One region of the Pseudomonas sp. FW305-3-2-15-C-LB1 genome, then DNA from elsewhere that is predicted to be linked to it. Evidence: predicted binding sites of a transcription regulator. Region 1 holds the regulator's gene; the other holds the start of a gene.
What was found. The regulator sigma-54, encoded in region 1, starts transcription at its own class of promoters, with help from an activator protein. The targets are predictions, from matches to a motif close to ANTGGCATNNANNTTGCTNT.
Positions count from the first base shown of each region.

Region 2: the regulator sigma-54 is predicted to act here: its motif matches at 2,285-2,304, upstream of AC3WP7_RS05100 (flagellar hook-length control protein FliK).

Region 1 covers NZ_JBYSZX010000001.1:222,490-226,687, reverse strand. The annotation lists gene lptC (LPS export ABC transporter periplasmic protein LptC) at 1-544, shown strand, start outside; gene lptA (lipopolysaccharide transport periplasmic protein LptA) at 531-1,064, shown strand; gene lptB (LPS export ABC transporter ATP-binding protein) at 1,064-1,789, shown strand; gene AC3WP7_RS01105 (RNA polymerase factor sigma-54) at 1,974-3,467, shown strand; gene hpf (ribosome hibernation-promoting factor, HPF/YfiA family) at 3,543-3,848, shown strand; gene ptsN (PTS IIA-like nitrogen regulatory protein PtsN) at 3,859-4,198, shown strand, end outside.
Region 2 covers NZ_JBYSZX010000002.1:280,176-284,373, reverse strand. The annotation lists gene AC3WP7_RS05110 (ATP-binding SpoIIE family protein phosphatase) at 1-1,115, shown strand, start outside; gene AC3WP7_RS05105 (Hpt domain-containing protein) at 1,146-1,493, shown strand; gene AC3WP7_RS05100 (flagellar hook-length control protein FliK) at 2,354-3,694, shown strand; gene fliL (flagellar basal body-associated protein FliL) at 3,905-4,198, shown strand, end outside.

The DNA of each region.
Region 1 (4,198 bases):
GTTATTCGGGGTCATCGCCGCGCTGTTCCTGGCGGTGGGCTACTGGAATATCAGCCCGGAGCGCTTTCTCGACCAGCCTGCTGCGCAGGTTGACGAGGGCGCTATCGACTATTACGCCATCAATGCCAAAAGCGTGCAGTTCCTGCCTGACGGCAAGGTGCAATACGAGATGACCTCGGACAAGGTCGAGCATGTGAAGGCCACCGAAGTCACCCTGCTGACCAACCCGGACATGAACATTTACCGCGGTACCGAGTTCCCATGGCACGTCACCAGCAAGCGTGGCGAGGTCAACCCGGACGGTACCGAGGTGGAACTGATCGACTCGGTGCGCATTGCGCGCACTGACGATAAAAGCCGTGAGACCGTGATTACCAGCAGTCGCATGACCGTATTCCCGCAGAAGCAATATGCGCAGACCGAGCAAGACGTTAGAATCGACGGCGCTGGCGGTGTATCGACTGGCAAGGGAATGAAAGCGTATTTGAAAGAAAGCAGGATACACCTGCTATCGAACGTAAGAGGACAGTATGAGGCTCGTTAAAACTCTCCCTATTTTGCTCGGCCTGGGCGCAGCACTGGGAAGCGTGAGCGCCTGGGCTCTGCCGAACGATAGCCAGCAGCCGATCCACATTTCAGCTGACGATGCGCAACTGGATGACAAGCAAGGCGTGGCCACCTACACCGGCGGCGTGATCATCACGCAGGGTTCGATGAAAATCACCGGCAATACCGTGACGCTTACGCGCACCAAGACCGGCGATATCGATGTCGTGACCTCGGTCGGCAACCTGGCTTACTTCGAACAGAAGCAGTCCGCGACCGATACCGGACCGATGAAGGGCTACGGCAAGACCATCCAATACCATGCCCAGCAGAACCGCATCGTCCTGATCGACCAGGCCAAGGTGCTCAGCCCCGATGGCAACTCCACGGAAGGTGAGAAGATCACCTATGACACCGTGAAACAGATTGCAAACGCCGGTCGTGCCAATGGCAACAAGGTCACCGCGCCTCGTCCACGGATCGACATGGTTATCCAGCCGAAGAAGAAGGCCGAGTAATGGCAACCCTGAAAGCCCAGCATCTGGCCAAGGCCTATAAAAGCCGTCAGGTCGTGCGCGACGTCAGCCTGTCGATCGACAGCGGCCAGATCGTCGGCTTGCTCGGCCCCAACGGCGCCGGCAAGACCACTTGCTTCTACATGATCGTCGGCCTGGTCCAGGCGGACCAGGGGCGCGTGCTGATCGATGACCTGGACGTGAGCCACCAGCCAATGCACGGCCGCGCCCGTGCCGGTATCGGCTATCTTCCACAGGAAGCGTCGATCTTCCGCAAACTGTCGGTGTCGGACAATATCATGGCGATCCTCGAGACCCGCAAGGAACTCGACCGTGACGGCCGTCGCAAGGAGCTGGAAAGCCTGCTGCAGGAGTTCCACATCAACCATATCCGCGACAACCTCGGCATGAGCCTGTCCGGTGGTGAGCGTCGCCGCGTGGAAATCGCCCGCGCCCTGGCCACTGCACCCAAGTTCATCCTGCTGGACGAGCCGTTTGCCGGCGTCGACCCGATCTCGGTCGGCGACATCAAGCAGATCATCCATCACCTCAAGGCCAAGGGCATCGGCGTGCTGATCACCGACCACAACGTCCGTGAGACGCTCGACATCTGCGAAACCGCCTATATCGTCAATGACGGCCAGCTGATTGCCGAAGGTGATTCCGCGACAATCCTGGCCAATGAACTGGTCAAGGAAGTGTATCTGGGTCACGAGTTCCGCCTGTAAACACCGTGGTGTCACGGCGTTCGCCAAGGTGCGCGGGAGTCAATGAAAACCTCCGGATTTTTATTGTTACCGCGCTCTAGGCAAAGCACCCGACATCAGGCATATAATTTGCTTATGTTTGGCGCTCACGCGCCCTGTCGTGGATGGCGCATTGCGCCGGCGAATAAGGTGTTAAGCCCCTGCCATGAAACCATCGCTAGTCCTGAGAATGGGCCAGCAGCTGACGATGACACCGCAGCTGCAACAGGCCATCCGCCTGCTCCAATTGTCGACCCTGGACCTGCAACAGGAAATCCAGGAGGCCCTGGAGTCCAATCCGATGCTCGAACGCCAGGAAGAAGGCGACGACTTCGATAATGCAGACCCGCTGGCCGATAACATCGAGCAAAAACCCAATTCCGACGTGCAGGAACCCTCCTACCAGGAAACCGCCCCCACGGTGGACAACCTTGAGGAAGGCGAATGGAACGAACGCATTCCCAACGAGCTTCCGGTCGACACCGCCTGGGAAGATGTCTACCAGACCAGCGCCAGCAGCCTGCCCAGCAACGACGATGACGAGTGGGATTTCACCACCCGCACCTCTGCCGGCGAGAGCCTGCAGAGCCATCTGCTATGGCAACTGAACCTGGCACCGATGTCGGACACCGATCGCCTGATCGCCGTAACCCTGATCGACTGCATCAACAATCAGGGTTATCTAGACGAGACGCTCGAAGAAATTCTTGAAGCCTTCGACCCCGAACTGGATATCGAACTGGACGAGATCGAAGCCGTCCTGCACCGCATCCAGCAGTTCGAGCCTGCCGGTATCGGCGCGCGCACCCTCAGCGAATGCCTGCTGCTGCAATTGCGCCAGCTGCCGGCCAAGACCCCATGGCTCGCCGAGGCCCAGCGCCTGGTCACCGACTACATCGACCTGCTGGGCAGCCGCGACTACAGCCAGTTGATGCGCCGCATGAAGCTCAAGGAAGACGACCTGCGCCAGGTCATCGAGCTGGTACAGAGCCTCAACCCGCGCCCTGGCTCGCAAATCGAGTCCAGCGAAGCCGAGTACGTGGTTCCCGACGTGATCGTGCGCAAGGACAACGAGCGATGGCTGGTGGAACTGAACCAGGAGTCGGTGCCACGCCTGAGGGTCAACCCGCAATATGCCGGTTTCGTCCGCCGCGCCGACACCAGCGCCGATAACACCTTCATGCGCAACCAGTTGCAGGAAGCCCGCTGGTTCATCAAGAGCCTGCAAAGCCGCAACGAAACCCTGATGAAAGTCGCCACCCAGATCGTCGAGCACCAGCGCGGCTTCCTGGAATACGGCGACGAGGCGATGAAGCCGCTGGTACTGCATGACATCGCCGAAGCGGTGGGCATGCATGAGTCGACCATTTCACGCGTGACCACGCAGAAATTCATGCATACCCCACGGGGTATTTATGAACTGAAATACTTTTTCTCCAGCCACGTCAGCACCTCCGAAGGCGGTGAATGCTCGTCCACGGCGATCCGCGCGATCATCAAAAAACTGGTTGCCGCGGAAAATCAGAAAAAGCCATTGAGTGACAGTAAGATCGCTGGTTTACTGGAGGCACAAGGCATTCAGGTCGCCCGTCGAACCGTCGCCAAGTACCGCGAGTCCCTCGGGATCGCGCCTTCCAGCGAGCGTAAGCGTTTGATGTGACGGGCGGGCCACAGCGTTCCAGTGGCAGGCGCCTTTGCCTGCCGCTTTATGCACTGGCAACGAAGGAGAAGCTGTATGCAAGTCAACATCAGTGGACACCATGTAGAAGTCACCCCTCCACTACGCGACTATGTCGAGCAGAAGCTGAGGAAGCTTGAGGGTCATTTCGACAAGATCACCAACGTGCAGGTCATCATGAAGGTCGACAAGCTTCAGCAGAAAATCGAAGCGACTCTTCAGATACCCGGTGGAGAAGTGGTCGCCAATGCCGAACATGATGACATGTATGCAGCAATCGACTTGCTCACCGACAAGCTTGACCGCCAACTCAAAAAGCATAAGGAAAAGAATCTGAGCCTGCTTCAGGGCACAGGTCGTTAACTCTCCCCCCATGATCCGACTTGAAACCATCCTGACCCCCGGCCGTTCCCTCGTGAACGTGCCGGGTGGCAGCAAGAAGAAAGCCCTCGAACAAATTGCCAACCTGATCGCGCGCGAAGTGCAGGATCTGGAGATGCAGGATGTCTTCGACGCGTTGATTGCCCGTGAAAAACTCGGCTCCACCGGTTTTGGCAACGGCATCGCCATTCCTCACTGTCGCCTCAAAGGCTGCGAAACACCTGTCAGTGCCCTGCTGCACCTGGAAGCCCCCATCGATTTCGACGCCATCGACGGTGCGCCGGTAGACCTGCTGTTCGTCCTGCTGGTCCCGCAAGCCGCTACCGATGCGC
Region 2 (4,198 bases), on a different contig from region 1:
TGCACGTGCTGCTCGGTGACTTCACCGGGCATGGCCTGCCGGCGGCGGTGGGGGCCATGCCCCTGGCAGAAGTGTTCTACGGCATGACCGCCAAGGGCTACGGCCTGGCACAGACCCTGCGGGAGATGAACGCCAAGCTCAAGCGCATCCTGCCGGTGGACATGTTCTGCTGCGCCACCCTGTTGTGCCTGAGCACGCAGCGGCGGGTGGTGGAGGTGTGGAACGGCGGCATGCCCGAAGGCTATGTGCATGAAATCGCCACGGGTAAACGCACGCCACTGGAATCGCGGCATTTGCCGTTGGGTGTGCTGTCGGCGCAAGCCTTTGATGATCGCACCGAGGTCTGGCCCATGGCCCTGGGTGATCGGGTGTTCCTGTTGTCCGATGGCGTGCTGGATACCGCTGACGCCAATGAGCAGCTGTTCGGCGCTGAACGTTTGCAGCAGGTGTTCGCCGCCAACCGCGAGCCTGATCGGCTGTTTGAAGATATCGAACAGGCGCTGGCGGCCTTCCGAGGCAAAGCGCGGGATGACGTGAGCATGGTGGAGATCACCCTGCAAGTCGACCAGCAACTGCGTGCGAGCGGGCCGCTGTATGCCGACAGTGGGCAGTCTTGTCCGCTGGATTGGTCGGTGAGTTTCGAATTCCGTGCAGAGACCTTGAAGCGTTACAACCCATTGCCGTACCTGCTGCAACTGCTGCTGGAGATCCACGGCCTGCGCGAGCAGAGCGGGGCGCTGTACAGCGTGATGGCGGAGCTGTATTCCAATGCGCTGGAGCATGGCGTGCTGGGCCTGGATTCACGGCTCAAGCGTGACGCCCAGGGGTTTGCCGAGTATTACCGTCTGCGTAATGACCGCCTGGCACAACTCAACAGCGGCTATATACGGGTGCATGTGCAGGTGGTACCGACGGAGGCGGGTGGCAGGATGACCCTGCGCGTCGAGGACAGCGGCCCCGGTTTCGATGTGGAACAGGTGCTGGCGCGGCCGTTGGATATCGACCGTCTGTCCGGCCGGGGCTTGAGCCTGGTGCGCCAATTGAGCAGCGATGTACGCTGGTCGGATGGCGGGCGCAGTGTCTGCGTGGAGTTTTCCTGGGAGGCTCTGGCATAATCCGCCGATTCTTGATCAAGGAGCGAGCAAGTGGTTGATCTACATCTGGACCCGGAGGTGCTGTCGGGTTTGCAGGAAGTCATGGAAGGCGAGTATCCCAAGTTGCTTGATACCTTTCTCGATGATTCCCAGAAGCGCGTCGAAGCACTGCGCAAGGCCAGGGATGATGCGAAGGCGTTGGGGCGGATTGCGCATAGCTTCAAGGGCAGCAGTGGGAACCTTGGGGCGGTGAGGTTGGCGCAGTTGTGTCAGCGGTTGGAGGTTGAGTCCGTTGGGCCTGTGGTTGGGGATCTGGGGGAGTTGGTGGATCAGATTGATCGGGAGTTTGCGTTGGTGAAGCCGTTGTATGAGTCGGAGCGGCAGCGGTTTCAGATTTGATTGAGTACATATCCGTTGCTGCGGTAACGGCGGCTTATGGTTCCGCTCTTACAGCGGGTCACTTTTTGAAGAGCGCAAAAAGTAACCAAAAACGCTTCGCCCCAACACTCGGCACCTCGCCTAGGCTCGGTGTTCCCTCACTCCGGCTTGAATCCGTGGGCCGCCGTCATGGGCCATCCATGGCCCAGGACGGCTAACCCGGCGTCCTGCCGGGTTACCCACGGATTCAAGCCTGCGTTCGGCCAGCGTGTTTGACGGGGCGCCGAAGATCACAAGCAAGAGCGACTCGCTGCGCATCGTAGATACGTTTTTTGTTCTGTGTAACCGACTTACTGTGTTGCCGACTTACTGTGGCGAGCGGGCTTGCCCCGCGTTGGGCTGCGAAGCAGCCCTAAAACCATTCAGCGCGCCGCGTTTATCCTGGCTTCCCGCGTTATGGTTAACGACCTCCGCGGGCAAGCCCTGCTCCTACAGGGGAGCGCGTACGCTTCAACGATTCGGTCGGCTATTCGGCCGCCGCGCTTTGCTTTTGATTTTGATCTTAGGCGCCCCGCGCCATGGATGGCGCGTGGCGGCGGCCCCCCAAATCACTGTCGGATTACGGGCACACCGAGCCTAGGCGAGGTGCCGAGCCTAGGCGAGGTGCCGAGTGTTGGGGCAAGAGCCCTTTGCTTACTTTGGGCTGGGCCGGCATTCCGGCTTTTCCAAAGTGAGCCGCCGTAAGGGCGGAACCCTAAGTGGCCGTTACCTAAAAAACGGATATGTACTCAATAAAACCAACCGCCCCCAAACCTGGCCCAACTCTTGCTCTACCTCCAGATACTGCATCCCCGACCCCCATGCAGTGGAGACCTTTACCTATGCCAGTCGCCCCGAATTCGCTCCTTCAGGCTGCCCCCGCGGCCAAGCCTCAAGCGCCCTCTGCCAACCCATCGGCAGTGGCTGCGGACCCACGGGACAAGGGCCCTGGCTTCGCTCAAGTGTTTGCCAGCCAGGCGTCCAAGCCCACGGTCAAGACCGACGACAGCTCGGCCAAACCCACCGCAGGCAAGTCGTCCGATGCCAGCGCCAAGCCTGCAGCGGGCAATGACAAGCCTGCCGCCAGCACGCCAGCCGTTGCCGATAGCGGCAATACCTTGCCTGCCACGCCGCCGGCCAAAACCGACGACAGCGCGAGCAAGGATGACGACGCGCCAGCCGACCCTGCCTTGGTGCAGCAACCTCCGGCTGACCCGGTGGTCGACCCGGCGCTGATTGCCACCGTCACCCCGGTAGCCGTGCCGGTGCCGGTTGAAACACCTGCGCCCGCGACCACGACCAAGGATGACAAGGCTCAGCCGGTGGTTGCTGCGCCGGTCGCAGCGACCGAGGAAGCCAAGCCGGCCTTCGATCCTGAAGCAGATCCCCTGGATGCCATGCCCGCCGTGCGCCTGGCGATGGAGCAGGGCGGTCACGTATCGGCCAGCAGCCAGGCGCAGGCAAAAACCGCTCCGGCACCGACTCAGGATCAACCCACTGCCGCACAGAATTTCGCCGCCGGCCTGGCCAATATGGTCGACCAGCAAGCCACCAAGGACAGCACCGACCAGGGCGGCGACAAGGCCTTCAGCGGGTTGATCGAAGACGGTCTCAAGGACCTGAAGAACGCCAGCAGCGACACCCGTGTCGATGACTTCGCCAACCGCCTCGCCGCGTTGACCCAGGCGGCCACGCCGAAAACCGCCAACGCCTTGCCACCGGTGACCAATGCGCCCTTGGCCATGCACCAGAGCGGCTGGACCGATGAAATCGTCAACCGGGTGATGTACCTGTCCAGTGCCAACCTCAAGTCGGCGGAGATCCAGTTGCAACCCGCTGAGCTTGGTCGCCTGGATATCAAGGTCAACATGACCGCCGACCAACAGGCCCAGGTCAACTTCATGAGCGCCCACCCGGTGGTACGTGAAGCGCTGGAAAGCCAGTCCGGGCGCTTGCGGGAGATGTTTGCCCAGCAGGGCATGGGCCAGGTGGACGTGAACGTGTCGGACCAGTCCCGTGGCCAGGAGCAACAACAGCAGCAGGCCCAGACCCGTGGTGTGAGCGGTGGCGGCGGGCGGGGCGGTGACAATGGCGACAGCGGCAACCACCTTGATGTGGCTGAAGCCGTGACGCCGGTCACCTCAACCGTAATCGGCTCCAGTGCGGTCGACTACTACGCCTGATCCGGACGAAATGTGGGAGGGGGCTTGCCCCCGATGAGGGTGTGTCAGCTGAAACATGGGTGACTGATACACCGCTATCGGGGGCAAGCCCCCTCCCACAATTTGATTTGCTGCGCCCGTACCTCCTCGACTTCCAGACAACTCTGGCATAACACTTGCTCTTGCCTCTCCGTAGATCTATGAATCCCCGAATAGTGACGGATTATTGGCATGGCGAAGAGCGAAGACGCAGCAAAAGCACCCGCAGGCAAAGGTAAGCTCAAGCTTATCCTGTTGATAGTCCTGGGCCTGCTCCTGGCTATCGGCGCCTCGGTGGGTGGCACCTGGTACATCATGCACAGCAGTGCCAGCAAGCCGGCACCCGCCGCCGAAACCGCCACTAACGTCAAGCAACCGGCAATCTTCGAACCGATGCTTCCGGCCTTTGTCGCCAACTTCAATCAGAACGGTCGTCAACGCTACCTGCAGGTGAGCATCACCTTGCTGGCGCGTAACGCTTCGGAC